DNA from 2 places in the Mesorhizobium sp. ISC15 genome. Region 1 is predicted to be linked to the other one. Evidence: predicted binding sites of a transcription regulator. Region 1 holds the regulator's gene; the other holds the start of a gene.
The links. The regulator LexA, encoded in region 1, represses DNA repair genes until DNA is damaged. The targets are predictions, from matches to a motif close to TGTTCNNNNTGTGTTCNG.
Positions count from the first base shown of each region.

Region 2: dinB (DNA polymerase IV) is a predicted target of LexA. The motif match lies at 5,168-5,185, and genes of this name have one in related genera.

Region 1 covers NZ_JAVSPX010000001.1:4,430,532-4,437,940, reverse strand. Annotated here, with positions in the region: gene gltX (glutamate--tRNA ligase) at 1-1,285, opposite strand, end outside; gene RPG13_RS21360 (ComEC/Rec2 family competence protein) at 1,388-3,832, shown strand; gene lexA (transcriptional repressor LexA) at 3,826-4,563, opposite strand; gene RPG13_RS21350 (molybdopterin molybdotransferase MoeA) at 4,668-5,873, opposite strand; gene moaC (cyclic pyranopterin monophosphate synthase MoaC) at 5,873-6,370, opposite strand; gene trpC (indole-3-glycerol phosphate synthase TrpC) at 6,437-7,288, opposite strand; gene trpD (anthranilate phosphoribosyltransferase) at 7,293-7,409, opposite strand, start outside.
Region 2 covers NZ_JAVSPX010000001.1:5,427,803-5,435,211, reverse strand. Annotated here, with positions in the region: gene RPG13_RS26220 (sulfite oxidase) at 573-1,730, opposite strand; gene RPG13_RS26215 (DUF1326 domain-containing protein) at 2,269-2,901, shown strand; gene RPG13_RS26210 (DUF2182 domain-containing protein) at 2,911-3,786, shown strand; gene dinB (DNA polymerase IV) at 3,870-5,111, opposite strand; gene RPG13_RS26200 (GNAT family N-acetyltransferase) at 5,612-6,070, opposite strand; gene RPG13_RS26195 (hypothetical protein) at 6,195-6,563, opposite strand; gene RPG13_RS26190 (hypothetical protein) at 6,749-7,084, shown strand; gene RPG13_RS26185 (IS5 family transposase) at 7,255-7,409, opposite strand, start outside.

The sequences.
Region 1 (7,409 bases):
CGGCCAGCGCATATTCCCGGATCGCTGCTTCCGCCGCTTCGGCCGTCCAATCGCCTGAAATCGTCTTCAGCGCCACGTGCGCGCCCCGCAGGATCTCGCGCGCCCCACCGCCGAGCAATGCAGCCGCCTTCTCATCGATCGGCAGCGGCCGCTCGGCGAACAGGAAGGCGGCACCGTCGGCCAGCTCGACCAGCGTCTTGGCGCGCTCCTTCAGGCCTGGCAGGGCGGCAAGCAACTGCGCCTTGCGCGTGTCGTCGAGACGCGCGGCGATCGCCGGGCCGCCTTCCAGATAGGGCAAAGTGGCGATGAAGATATCGAGCAATTCGGCGTCGTTCATGCGGCGCATGTGCACGCCGTTCAGCGCCTCGAGCTTGGCGAAGTCGAAGCGGGCGGCTCCCTTGTTGACGTCGCCGATGTCGAACCACGCAATCATGTCGGCGATCGACATGATCTCGTCGTCGCCGTGGCTCCAGCCGAGCCGCGCCAGGTAGTTGAGCAGTGCCTCGGGCAGATAGCCCATGGCACGATAGGCTTCGACGCCGAGGGCGCCGTGCCGCTTCGACAGCTTGGCGCCGTCGGCGCCATGGATCAGCGGGATATGCGACATCGCCGGCACGTCCCAGCCCATGGCTCGATAGATCATCATCTGGCGGGCGGCATTGGTCAGATGGTCGTCGCCGCGGATGATGTGGGTGATGCCCATGTCATGGTCGTCGACGACGACGGCATGCATATAGGTCGGATTGCCGTCCGAGCGCAGGATGATGAAATCGTCGAGATCCTTGTTGGGAAAGCGGACATCGCCCTGCACGAGGTCATGCACCACCGTCTCGCCGTCGGCCGGCGCCTTGATGCGGATCGCGCCCTTGGCGCCGGCCGGCGCCTCCGACGGGTCGCGATCGCGCCAGCGGCCGTCATAGCGGGGAGGCAGCCCCTTGGCCCGCGCGCTCTCACGCATCGCCTCCAGCTCAGCCGGCGTCGCATAGCAGTAATAGGCCTTGCCGAGGCGCACCAGCTCCTCGGCGACAGCGCGGTGGCGCGGCGCGCGCTCGAACTGCGATACCGGCTCGCCGTCCCAGGTGAGGCCGAGCCAGGAGAGCCCGTCGAGAATGGCGGCGGTTGCCGCATCGGTCGAACGCCCACGATCGGTGTCTTCAATGCGCAGCAGCATCTTGCCGCCGGTGTGTTTCGAATACAGCCAGTTGAACAGCGCCGTCCGGGCCCCGCCAATATGCAGGAAGCCGGTGGGCGAGGGGGCAAAACGGGTGACGACCTTGTCGGACATGGAACTCTCGGGCAAGCGCAGGAAACCGATGTGGTTGCGCGGACTTTCGCGCGTCGCGCGTTCATGTAGCATAGGAGGTCAAGGGCGCAAGGGGCAGACCCGATGGCTGGACCAGGCCGCGGCGTGGACGAGAGCGAGGGCGCGATCGCGAGCGTCAGCGAACGATCGCTGTTTGCCGACGTTTCTCCCGTCGAGCCGCTACCCGTTTCGCTGCCTGCGCCGCACCCCGGCATCCAGCCTCTCTCGCCGGACCGCTCCGCGCCAATACCGGCGCCAATACCGGCTCCTGTCGTTCATTTCCGCCGTCTTTCACTATCCGCTATCCGCAACAGCGTGGTTTCGGCGGCGGGCATGGAGCTCGACCGCGGCGTCGCCTTCCTGCTGGTGCCGGTTTTCCTGGCATCCGGAGTGATCGTCTATTTCTCGCTTGCCGTGGAACCGGACTTTCCGCAGCCCATTGCCGTGGTGGTCCTCACAGCATTGTGCGCAGCGGTCACGCGGTCATGGCGCAAAACACATTTGTGTTTCATGGCAGCGTTGCTGTGCGCGCTCGGTGTGCTCGCCGCCAAGGTTGAAACCTGGCGCGCGGGAACGCAGATGCTCGGTTCGGTAATCCAGACCCAACTCACCGGCCGCGTCGTCAGGCTCGACCAGATGGCGAACGGCCGGATCAGGCTGACCCTCGACGTGATATCGACCGCCCGGCCGACACTGCGTTATGCACCGGAACGTGTCAGGGTTTCGGCACGCAAAATTCCCGCTGAGATGACCGCAGGCTCGGTGGCAACCGGCTATGCAAGGCTTTTGCCTCCGACTGGCCCGGTTCGGCCCGACAGCTATGACTTCTCCTTTGACAGCTATTTCGCCGGTATCGGCGCCAGTGGCTTTTTCCTCGGCAATCCGAAGATCGTCGCTTCCGAAGATGCACCGTTAGCAGCGCGCCTTTCTTCGTCGATCGAAAAGGCGCGTGAAACCATCGCCGACCATATCAGGGACAGCATCGGTGGCGCCGAGGGGGAGATTGCCGCTGCGCTGATCGTCGGCGTGCGTGCCGGCATCCCCGAAGAGATCAACGAATCGATGCGGCGCACCGGCATCTACCACATCATCTCCATTTCCGGCCTGCACATGGCGCTTGTCGCCGGCACCATCATGGGATTGCTGCGCGGCGCCTTTGCGCTGTTTCCCGATTTTTCGTCGCGCCGGCCGGTCAAAAAATATGCGGCTGCAGCCGCACTCCTTTCCATCGCTGCCTATCTCATTTTTTCCGGCATCGTGGTCGCGGCTGAGCGCAGCTTCATCATGCTGGCGGTAATGCTTGTCGCCGTGCTGTTCGACCGGGCTGCGCTCACCATGCGCAATCTTACGATTTCAGCCATCGCCGTCATCGTCGTGTCGCCGCACGAGGTGGTCGGCCCAAGCTTCCAGATGTCCTTCGCCGCGACCGCGGCTCTCGTGGGCGCCTATGCCGGCTGGTCCGACTATCGTGCCGACAAGGCCACGGCGCCGCCACAACGACGGTCACCGGCCGCTTTCGTCACGCGGAAGCTCGTCGCTGGAACAGGCACCATCGCCATGACCTCCATCATTGCCGGGAGCGCCACCGCGCTCTTCGCCATCTGGCACTTCCAGCGCGTCTCGCCGCTCAGTCTGTTTGCCAATCTGGCCGTCATGCCGATCGTCACGGTCGTCATGTTCCTGGCGGTCGTCAGCGCCTTGGCAATGCCTTTCGGCTTCGACGGACCTTTCCTCGACATGATGGGCAAGGGGCTGACGGCCATGATTGCAATATCGGGATGGATCTCCGAACGTTCGCCGGTCGATGCAGTCGGGCTGATTTCGTTGCAGTCGGTTCTGCTGGTGACGGTCGCCCTGGTCATCGCCACGATGGCGACGACATGGTTGCGGCTTGCGGCACTTCCCTTTGCGCTTGCCGGCCTGCTGACGATTTCCGAGACGCGAACCCCCGACGTGCTGATCTCGGAGGATGCGCATCTGGTGGCGCTGCCGATCGGCGGCGGCGAACTTGCCGTCAACCGGGTGCGCTCGAACGAATTCACCACCGACAACTGGAAACATGCGCTGACTTCAGCGACCATTGTCGAGCCGGAGACGTTCGAAAAAGGAGACGTGCGGTTCGACATCGCCGACCCGGCCGACCTGCCGCCGGGAGCGCCTTTCTATTGCACTGCCGGCCTGTGCCTCGCCCGGCATCCATCCGGCGCGATCATCGCGCTCGCCGACGACCGCAAAATCGCGCGGCCAGCCTGTGCCTTTGCGGACTTGATCGTCATCGACGATGCCACGGCCTATTATAATCCCTGCCGCAACCCGCTGGTCCTCGTCGTGACCAAACGGCAGCTCGCTCGCATGGGCAGTGCCGCCGTCTTTTTCGATCCGCTATCGGCGACGACGCGCGCAGAAATCCGTTTTGCCGTCAAACAGCCATATAGGCCTTGGCATGAGCAGCGGAGATTTTCGCGCGAGGCGAGGGGCCTGCCGCCATACCGTAAGCCTGAGAAACCCAAGAAAGCTGCCGTTCAGTAACGTCGGATCAATCCGACGAGCTTGCCTTGCACCTTGACCCGGTCCGGCCCGAAGATGCGCGTCTCATAGGCCGGGTTGGCGGCTTCCAGGGCGATCGAGGCGCCCTTGCGGCGGAACCGCTTCAGCGTCGCTTCCTCCTCGTCGACCAGGGCGACAATGATCTCGCCAGGCTGGGCGGTGTCGGCGTTGCGAATGATGACCGTGTCGCCGTCGAAGATGCCGGCCTCGATCATCGAATCACCCTTGACCTCCAGCGCGTAGTGCGCGCCGCCTGTGATCATGTCCGGTGGCACCGAGATCGAATGCGTCTGGTGCTGGATGGCATCGATCGGCACACCGGCAGCGATGCGGCCCATCACCGGGATGGAGACAGTGGCAATGACGTCGTCGTCATTGCCGGCCGCAGGCATGCGTGACGGCGCCGGCTTGATCTGTCGGCCGAGGCTGCCCTGCCCAAGGCTGCCCTGAATGACGCTCGGCGAAAATTTGCGCGCCGCATTGAGGCCGGGCGCGATCGAATCGGGCAGGCGCAGCACTTCCAGCGCGCGGGCGCGGTTGGGCAGCCGGCGAATGAAGCCGCGTTCCTCCAGCGCCGTGATCAACCGATGGATTCCCGATTTGGACGCGAGATCGAGCGCTTCCTTCATCTCGTCAAACGAGGGCGGAATGCCGCTTTCCTTCAGCCGCTCGTGGATGAACATCAGCAGCTCATGTTGTTTGCGTGTCAGCATCGCGACCCCCGACAGAATCAGAAAAACAAACCCAGAACAAACACTATCTGTTCCAGTTGTGTTCCGCAACTGTTTAAAGTTTAATGAATGCGTTGACGTTTTGTTCAGCGTAGCATCAGCACGCTGCAGGCGGCGCCTGTCGCGGCGGGGGGAGCGAATGGCTCGCGCACGATCAGCCCGTTGGCGTCGGCCAGCATTCTGAGCATCGAGGAATCCTGGATGCCGAACGGCGTCGCCTTGAGCGTGCCGGCGTCTTCCTTCACCACGGCGCGTACATAGTCCTGCCTGATATCGTTGGCCGCCATGGCGGCACCGAGCCGCGCCTGACGCATGTCCTGCCGGTAGGCGCGTCCGCCAAGCCGCGCAAGCAGCGGCTTCAGGAAGAGCTGCGTGCAGACCAGGCTCGCCACCGGATTGCCGGGCAGGCCGATGCAGCGGATGTCGCCCAGCCGGCCGAACATCAGCGGCTTGCCGGGCCGCATGGCGATCTTCCAGAAATCGAGCGTCATGCCTTCGCCGGTCAGCACGTCGTGGACGAGGTCGTGGTCGCCGACCGAGGCGCCGCCCAGCGTGACGATGACGTCAGCCCCTGCGTTAACCGCCTTTTTCACCAGCGCGGCAATCGCCTCTTTGCGGTCGGGGGCGATGCCGAGGTCGAGCGCGCTGGCGCCGACCGAGCGGGCCGCGGCAGCGACGCCATAGGCGTTGGACGAGATGATCTGGTCCGGGCCAAGGTCGCTGCCTGGCGGCAGCAATTCGTCGCCGGTGGCGATGATGGCGACCAGCGGCCGTTTCACCACGCTGACCTGCGGATGGTTGGCCGACGCCGCCAGCGACAACGCCGCCGGATCAAGCAGGCGGCCTTTCTCCAGCAGAACGTCGCCCTTCGAGAAATCGAGCCCGAGGCGGCGGATGTTGCGGCCTTCAACCGTCGACGCGGTCACTTCGATGCTGCCGCCGCCGAGGTCGCGGACATTCTCCTGGATGACGATGGTGTCAGCGCCTGCGGGAAGCGGCGCGCCGGTGAAGATGCGCACGGCCTGCGCCGGGCCGACTGTTCCGGCAAAGCCGCGTCCGGCCGGCGCCATGCCGATCACCGCAAGTGTTGCCGGCGCGGAGGCGACATCCTCGGCCCGCACGGCATAGCCGTCCATGGCGGACGCGTTGAAGGGCGGCTGGGTGCGGAGCGCCGTGAGCGGGTCCGCCAGTATCCGGTCGGCGGCGTCCATCAGGGTGACGCTTTCAGCTTGCAAGGGCGCAGCATCTTCAAGCAGGCGCTCGAGCGCGTCGGCAACCGGAAGCAGCGCCATTATTGGCCTGCCCCTTGGGCGCCTACTTTGTAGACGCCGGATTTGCCGCCGGTCTTTTCCACCAGCCTGATGCCGGAGATCACCATGGCGCGGTCGACCGCCTTAGCCATGTCGTAGATGGTCAGGCAAGCGACCGAGACGGCGGTCAGCGCCTCCATCTCGACGCCGGTCTTGCCGGTGACGCGGGCCAGCGCCGTGACCTTCAGGCCAGGCAGCGTCGCGTCCGGTTCGATGTCGACGGATATCTTGGTCAACAGCAGCGGGTGACAGAGCGGGATCAGCTCATGCGTCCTCTTGGCCGCCATGATGCCGGCGATGCGCGCCGTGCCCAGCACGTCGCCTTTCTTGGCATCGCCGTCGAGGATCATCTTCAGCGTTTCTGGCCGCATCGAGACAAGACCTTCGGCGATCGCCGTGCGGGTCGTTTCCGCCTTGTCGCCGACATCGACCATATTGGCTTCGCCTTTCGCGCCAAGATGGGTGAGGGCAGCCGTCATCGTCAGACGGCCTTAGAACGACGTGCGTCCGTTTGGACGCACATAGCACGCTCTAACACTTTGGATTTATGCATCGTGCTCTCCGAAAATCGATTCCGATTTTCGGGCCGATGCATGAGCCGGCGCCTTGCCCGTCAAAAGCAGGTGCGTTGCGGCGGCCACGTCCTGTTGCCGCATCAGGCTCTCGCCGACGAGGAAGGTGCCGATGTCGCTTTTTTCCAGCCTGCGGCAATCTTCGTGCGAGAAAATACCGCTCTCGCTGACCAGCAGGCGGTCGGCCGGCACCATCGTCGCGAGCCGCTCCGAAGTATCGAGACTGGTTTCGAACGTCCGGAGGTTGCGGTTGTTGATGCCGATCAGCCGTGACGACAGTTTCAGCGCGCGTTCCGTCTCGGCTTCGTCATGCACCTCGACCAGCGCGTCCATGCCGAGCTCGAAAGCCGTCATTTCGAGCTCCCTGGCCACGGCGTCATCGACGCTCGCCATGATGATCAGGATGGCGTCAGCGCCCCACGCACGGGCTTCGAACACCTGATAAGGCTCGAACAGAAAATCCTTGCGCAAGGCGGGCAATGTCACGGCACTGCGCGCATCGGTGAGGAATTCAGGCGCGCCCTGGAAGGACGGCGCGTCGGTCAGCACCGAGAGGCAGGCGGCGCCACCTTTCGCATAGGCCCTGGCCAGTGCCGGCGGATCGAAATCGGCTCGGATCAGGCCCTTGGAAGGGCTCGCCTTCTTGATCTCGGCGATCAGCGCGAAGCTGCCGGATTTGCGCCTGGCTTCAAGGGCCGAGAGAAAGCCGCGCGGCGCATCGGTGTCCTTCGCCCGCGCCTTGATCTCGGCAAGCGGCACGCGCGCCTTCGCCGCCGCGATCTCGTCGCGCTTGTAGGCTTCGATCTTGCGCAGGATATCAGACACGGCTCTATCCGTTCGAAATCTCGACCAGCCGGTCGAGCACTTGCAGCGCCCGGCCGCTGTCGATGGCTTGCGCCGCCGTCGCCATGCCGTCGGCAAGCATCGTCGCCTTGCCAGCCACCAC
Region 2 (7,409 bases), 1.0 Mb from region 1:
TTCGGCATTGCACCGCCCGGCCAAGCCGGCTCACGATTCCGGTTCCTTTTCGGTCAGTTCGAAAATCGGAATTTTTTGTTGCGAAGGCTGCGGGACGGCGCCCCTCTCTGTCCTGCCGGACATCTCCCCACAAGGAGGAGATTGGCAGCTCCACCGGCAGCGTTTTTTAATCCAGCCTTGGAGACTGGCGAACGCGATGGCGATATCCGATCAAGTGGGCCGGCAAGGGGGCGACGTAGAGCATCGGCTTCAATACTCCCTCGCCAGCCACCGCGCCCCGCGCAGTCTCAGGGCGTGGTGGTGTGCGCGCAGATTTCGGGCAGGCGTCCGGCAACGTATTCGCCGGCGGCGGATATTTGGCCGCCGGTTTTCGCCGCTGCAGCTCGGCAGCAGAAACGCGTCGTAATTGGTGTCGAAGAAGAAGGGAATCGAAGCCGTGGTCAAAGTCGACCGGCGGTGTGCCCGCCATACCACAGCCCTTTTGATCGAGCTTGCGAAGGGGCGCGCCAGCCCTCTCCGCAAGCTTTCGGATCAGGCAGATCCAAACGCAATTGCCACATGGCGGCAAGGTATTAGTCGACACGCACGCGGCGCGTCACCTGGCCATTGCTTTCCCAGTATGTGTGTTTCTTGGCAATCAAGGGATCGTCCATTGCCGGTTGAATTTGTCCCGTGGTGCTGACCGCGCGCGAGGTCACCGTGTGTTCTCCAGGGGCGGGATTTGCCCAAGCCAGGGACCAGATCTTCCAGGCGTGCTCGGCCTCCTCACTATGGTCGATGGTCGCTGGTGCCCAAGGCCCTTGATCGATTTGCACTTCCACCCGGTCGATCGGCGCCCCCCAGGCTGCTCCAATGATGGAGTAATCTGAGTCTTTCCGGGTGACCTTCGCAGGCGCGGACTTTATCAGCGCTCGCCCGACCGAAGTCTCGACCCATACGGTCTCGCCGTTGTGGTCTTCCTCCCGGATGGTGACATAGTCACGGGCCATCAGAAGGCTCATGAACCGCGTATCGCGGACCTCGATGCGCTTCAGCCACTTGACGTTGGCGATCCCGTACCAGCCTGGAGCGATGAGCCGCACCGGGAAGCCGTTGGGCGCCGGCAAGGCGGCTCCGTTCATTTCATAGCAGAGGAGATTGTCGGGGTTCATCGCGTCGGCGAGCGACATGCTGCGAGCGAAGTTCTGCTGCATCTTGACGTCGCGTATCGCGACCTCGCCTGTGTCAGTGCCGAAAAAGACGACCTCGATGCCCTTCTCCAGAACGCCGGCTTCCTCGAGGATCGGGGCGAGCGGCGTCCCTGCCCAGCGGGCATTGCCGATGCCGCCGGTGAAAAAGGGAAACCCGTGATTGCCCGAGCATTCCACGGTGAAAACGACCTCCTGCCGCGGCCGCGCCCTGATGTCGGCGAGTGTCAATTTCAAGGGCTTCTTGACCAGGCCGCCGATCTCCATCGACCATGTCTTCTCGTCGATCGTTGGTCGGTTGAAATGCGAGATGCTGAAGAACTTGTCGTTTGGAGTTATCCAGCTATTCAAATCCTCCCAGACAAGCTGCTTCTGGATACCTACCGGATCGGGATTTTCGGTCGGCTGATCCAGCCACGGGATAACTTCCTCGCTCGGCCGTGTTGGAAAAGCGTAAGCCCGACGCGAGGTATAGAGAGCGGCAATTGCGGCAAGAGCCGCGCTTCCTTGAACAAGAAGTTCTCTGCGCTGAAAATCAGGCATGTTGTTTACCTCCCAGTTGATCCGGAACGGGCTGCAACGTGCCTTAGGCCGTAGCCTGATCACGGATAGGCGACACAATGTGAGGTCTGCCCACCCGGAAGTATCCGGACAGGTCAGACAATCACCGACGCAAGTCAAGCATGTGAAGCATTGGACGAAACACTAGCTCGCGTTTCGCACGCTAAGAGTGCGCCTTTGAGAAGGACGTGTCCACAACCTGGACGGGACATGATGATGATTGCAGCATTCGAGACCGATTTCCTGCCAAAATCGTTGCTGCTCGGATCGCAGCCGAACGCCCGCTTCCGGGTCATTTCCGGACCTTCGCGGGTGCGGTCGGAAAGGCCCGTTCCGACCCGATTTCTGCCGTTCCGATACCGGCCGCGCCATCTCCAGGGCGGATGTTCACCCAGTTTCGGCGAGAAAACGCGTTGGCCTGCCGTCTCTTGTCGCTATCACTCTTAGCGCGACAGGATGGCGGCGCGGCCGGCGCAGGTGTATGATGATGGTCTAATATTTCGAGATGAGGGAGGACAGCATGACGTCTTGGGAAATCAAGGGACGTGAACTCGTCAATTGCACCTGCGAATATGGCTGCAACTGTCAATTCAATGCGCTGCCCGATAAGGGCCATTGCCATGCGGTGGCGGGCATCCAGATCGATGAAGGCCATCATGGCGAGACCGCTCTCGACGGCCTCCGGATCGCTGCGATCTTCAAATGGCCTGGCGCCATCCACGAAGGCAATGGCGAAGCCATCGCTTTCGTCGACGAGAGCGCAACCGACCGGCAGCGTAACGCGCTGCTGCGCATCATGACCGGCCAGGACACCGACCCGTTCGCGACGATGTTCGCCGTCTACGCCTCAACCGTGACAAAAATGAATGAGCCGGTTTTCACGAAGATCGATCTTGAACTCGATATCGACGGCCGCAGGGGCCGCATCTTCGTCAAGGACTATATCGATACGGTCGGCGAACCGATCCGCAACAAGGTGACGGGCGCGGACTCGCGGGCTCAGATCGTGTTGCCGAACGGCTTCGAATATGCGGTCGCCGAGATCGGCAGTGCCTCGAGCACAACCAGCGGACCGGTTCAGGTGAGCACGAAGGACAGTTACGGCCAGTTCGCGCGGCTGCATCTCAACAATCACGGGGTGGTGCGAGCCTGACGCGCCCGCATGGACGGCGCGTCGCCACTGGAACGCCTGCTTAGGCGCGACCGCGTCATCACGATTGCGGGAGTGGTGGCGCTGTGCCTGCTGGCCTGGCTTTATATCGTCGCCGGTGCAGGGCTCGGCATGAATGCGTGGGAGATGACGAGGCTCGCGCTTTTCCCCCACCAGCAAACCGCCGAAGTGATCTCCGATATGCCCTCGGACATGTCCGGCATGGACATGAGTGGGATGGCCATGGCGACGGAACCGCGGGTCTGGGGGGCCGCGATCTGGACGCTGATGATTGCGATGTGGTGGGTCATGATGGTCGCCATGATGTCCCCGAGTGCGGCGCCGACTATCCTGCTCTATGCGCGCGTGCATCGCCATGCGCTCGCACAGGGTCAGATCCAGGACAAGCTCGCGCCCACCGGCGTATTCATGGCAGGCTACCTCCTGGTCTGGCTGGGGTTCTCCGTCGCGGCAGCCGCGTTGCATTGGCTGCTCGAACGTGAGGCATTCGTTTCAGCAGCGATGATGAGTTCGCAGAGCCGCTGGCTTTCGGGCATCGTCCTGATCGCCGCGGGCCTGTATCAGCTCTCGCCGCTCAAGAACGCCTGCCTGTCGCATTGCCGGACGCCGACGGCGTTCCTTTCCCGACACTGGCGTCCCCACGCACTTGGCGCGCTGCGTTTGGGCGCCCTGCACGGGGCGTTCTGTGTCGGATGCTGCTGGATGCTGATGGCGTTGTTGTTCGTGGGTGGCGTAATGAACCTGGTGTGGGTTGCCGCACTCGCCATTCTGGTGCTGGTCGAAAAGGTGTTTCCTGCCGGCCAGTGGGTCGGCCGGGTGGCCGGCATCGCCCTGATCGCCTGGGGCAGCGCAACGCTTTTGGTCTGACGACCAGCGCCTCGGATGTCGCATTTGCAGGAAACCCGATCGCTTCTGATGCAATGCGCATCGCACCGCCCGGCCAAGCCGGCTCACAATTCCTTTTCGGCCAGCTCGCGAAACGCGTCGGGAACCGACCGCTGCGGGCCGAGCGCGACCGAGGCATAGCCGACCGCTTCCCAGCCGAAGCGGTCGCGGATTTTGTCGATGGCGCGGTCGGCGGTCCAGCGCGCGGCACCCCTTCTGGTGCCGGGGCGGCGGCGGTCGTCGTCGAGGCCGAGTGGCAGTTCCAGCTGCAGGGCCGATTGCTTCTCAAGATGCGAGACGGCGATCGCCAGCAGCGAGATGGTCTTTTCGTGCGGATGATCGACAAGCACCTTGCGCACCAGCGCCTCGGCGATCTCGGCCAGCATGGCGGTTGCCGAAATCGGCTGGTCGAGCGTGATCGAGCGCGTCACCGAGCGCAGGTCGGCAAAGCGGACGCGGACCGTCACCGTGCGGCCGGGCCGCGATTTCGCCCGCAGCCTGGTGGCGACCCTGTCGGCCAGATGCAGCAGCGCCGGCACGAAGACTTGCTCCTCTGCCGGCTTCCTGCCGAGCGCCGATTGCGCGCCGGCCGATCGCGCCCGGCGCTGCGTCTCGAGCTTGCGCGGATCGCGGTTCCAGGCCAGCGCGTTGAGCTTTTCGCCCGCCGCCGGGCCGAGCAGCCGCTCCAGCGACCAGCCCGGCGTCTTCGCCAGCTCGCCGATGGTGTTGACGCCGATGCCGGCCAGCCGCTCCCTGGTGACCGGGCCGACGCCCCACATCAGCTCGACCGGCAGATCGTGGAGGAATTCCAGCTCATGGCTGGGATTGACGACCACCAGCCCGTCGGGCTTGGCCACTTGCGAGGCGATCTTGGCCAGGTGCTTGGTGCGCGCCACGCCGACCGAGATCGGCAGGCCGAGCTCGGCCCGCACGCGGCGGCGGATCGTGCCGGCGATCTCGGCCGGCGAGCCGAACAGATGGGTGCAGCCGGTGACGTCGGCAAAGGCCTCGTCGATGGAAATCCGCTCGACCACCGGCGTAAAATCGCCAAGCACTTGAATAGCCGCGTCGCCCAGCCGCTGGTAGTCCTTGAAATGGCCGCCGACGAAAATCAGCCCGGGGCAGAGTTCGCGCGCGCGCCGCCCCGGCATGCCGCCACGCACGCCGAAAGCCTTGGCCTCATAGGAGGCTGCCAGCACGACCCCGCCGCCGACGGCGATCGGCTTGCCGCGCAGAGCCGGGTCGAGCAACTGTTCGACCGAGGCGTAGAAGGCGTCGAGATCCGCGTGGAGGATGTTGGCTTCCATCCGGCCCGTTCGCCCGCGGCGGTTCGAACGCCGCATTGTCTTGAGGTCGTTTCGTGTGGAACATAAAGAGAACGACGGGGTGGGTTGTCAAGGAGCGCGGAGCGCAATCGCTTCAGGTTTGCGCCGCCGCTTGTCTGCCTGCGTTCCAGCGTTGGTGGTTGGCGAAAGCCGAAGCGACATCCAATCCCCCCCTTGCGGGGGAGATGTCCGGCAGGACAGAGGGGGGTGGGAAGGATCGCCGACTCTCGATTTAACCCGTTCCCAACCGGAAATCAGCCTGAGGGCGTGGCTGTAATTGGTCGACAGGTCGGAGGGACAGCACCCCCCCTCTGCCCTGCCGGGCATCTCCCCCGCAAGGGGGGAGATCGGCAGCTTCGCCGACGGCGCCTACTCCGGAATCTTTGAGGTGCCCAGCAGGCAGGGCAGGGCAAACTTCGACAATTGGCGGGCCGAGCGCTAGCTTTTGCTGAAGCGATTGCCCCGATAACGGGTGCCGCGCCCTACAACGCCATCTTGTAGCCAAGATGGCTGGCGGTGAAGCCGAGGCGCTCGTAGAAAGCGTGCGCTTCCCGTCGGCTCTTGTCCGTGGTGAGCTGAACGAAGCTGCAGTTGCGCGAGCGGCACGCTTCGATCGCCCATTCGATCATCAGCTTGCCGACGCCGCCGGAACGCCGGTGCCGGGCGACGCGAACGCCTTCGATCTGGCCGCGCCAGGCGCCTTTCCTGGAAATACCCGGAATGAAGCTGAGCTGCAGCGTTCCGACGACTTGTCCGGCCTCGACGGCCACCGCCAGCAGCTGGTTGGGATCGGCACCGATTGCCCTGAAGGCATCGAGGTAGGACGGCGCGAGCGGCGTCGACGCGTCTTCCCGGCCGGCGCCAAGCGCATCGTCGGCTAGCAATGCGACAATCGCCGGCAGATCGGGCGCTTGCGCGCGACGGAACTCAATCTCGCTCATCGAGACGATGACATACGGCGCGGGTTTGGCGACGGCAAGTGCCGTCCAGCCATTCGCGATGGGCGCGTCGCGGTGCAGGCGGCCAGCGCCAGACACTCGCGGCCGATGGCTCGGCAACCTCCGCTTACGCTGCCTGCCGTGCCCAGAGGCGATGGCCGTAGCGGCGGAAGAAGCGCGCCAGAAGCCGCTGCTGCCTGGCGCGGGCGAGATCGGCGCTGCGTCTTTCCTGGCGCCAGCGCGGCATGTTGCGATAACAAGCGATGAAGCGGGCGGCGTCCTCGAGCGCCTCCTCGGCCGACTGCGCCGGGCGCATCGCTGCCAGGAACAAGGCCTCGCCGTGCTTCAGCCGGTCGACCATCGCCTTGCGCTGGTCATGGCCCAGGCGAGCCTTGCCTATGCCGTCGAGGCGGATGGCCGCGAAAGCCGCCAGCATGGCCGGGCTGTCGCCGGTATAGCCGCAATCGCGGGCGAATTGAGCGGAGAGGGCGTCCATCTTCGTTTCCTTGGCTTTCGGCGGCCGCGACGGATGTCCGGGTCCTGCTGCCCCATCCGGATCGTCCGCGGCGGTACTATTCGTCGGTATGGGATAGAAGCATAACTCAAAAACTTGCACAAGTGAAACTTTTGCACGGGTTTGAGCGGAACCGACTCGACTCTTGGGGAGAAACCCATAATGTTGTGAACAAAACAGGAACGGAGGCACTAGGGGCGATGGCATTGCCGGGCAAGGAAGCGACGATCGCCGAGGTGGTCTCGATTGCGGTCGAATGTATCGATTGCGGCCGCAGCAGATGGTGGAAGTCGGCTGAGCTGAGGCGCTTCGGGGTGACTGGGCAGACGGCGCTGGCGTCCCTTTCGGGGCGGCTTCGCTGCTCGGCCTGCCGCGCGGACGGGCTGCCGGGCGCCACGGTCGTGATCCAGGCGGCGTTCATCGACGAGCAGGAGCGACGCCGCGCCGAGGCGCGGATGCTTAGCGAGCGCGAGGTTCCGCTGGAGAGATCCAGGCGGGCTTGATGGAGTGACGCTCCCTTCTCCCCTTGTGAGGGCTTTGCACGGGGAGCGAAGTGGATTTCGGTGGTCAGTGAGGGCCTTTTTGAAGGCCGGCAGAGCGGTTTTCCGCGGCCCTTGCGGGGCCTTTGTCGGTTTAGGCAGCCATCCTGCCGGATTGTGGACGCACTCCTCCCTCATGTCCGCCTCTCATCGGGTGGATAGAGGACGCCAATCATGGTGCGCAGATTGTAAGCGCAGGCGGCCAGTATGCACTGCGTGCGGTTGGTGGCGAGGTTGAAGAAGCGCAGGCGTCGCATGCCGTAACGCTCCTTGAACACGGCGAAAGGCC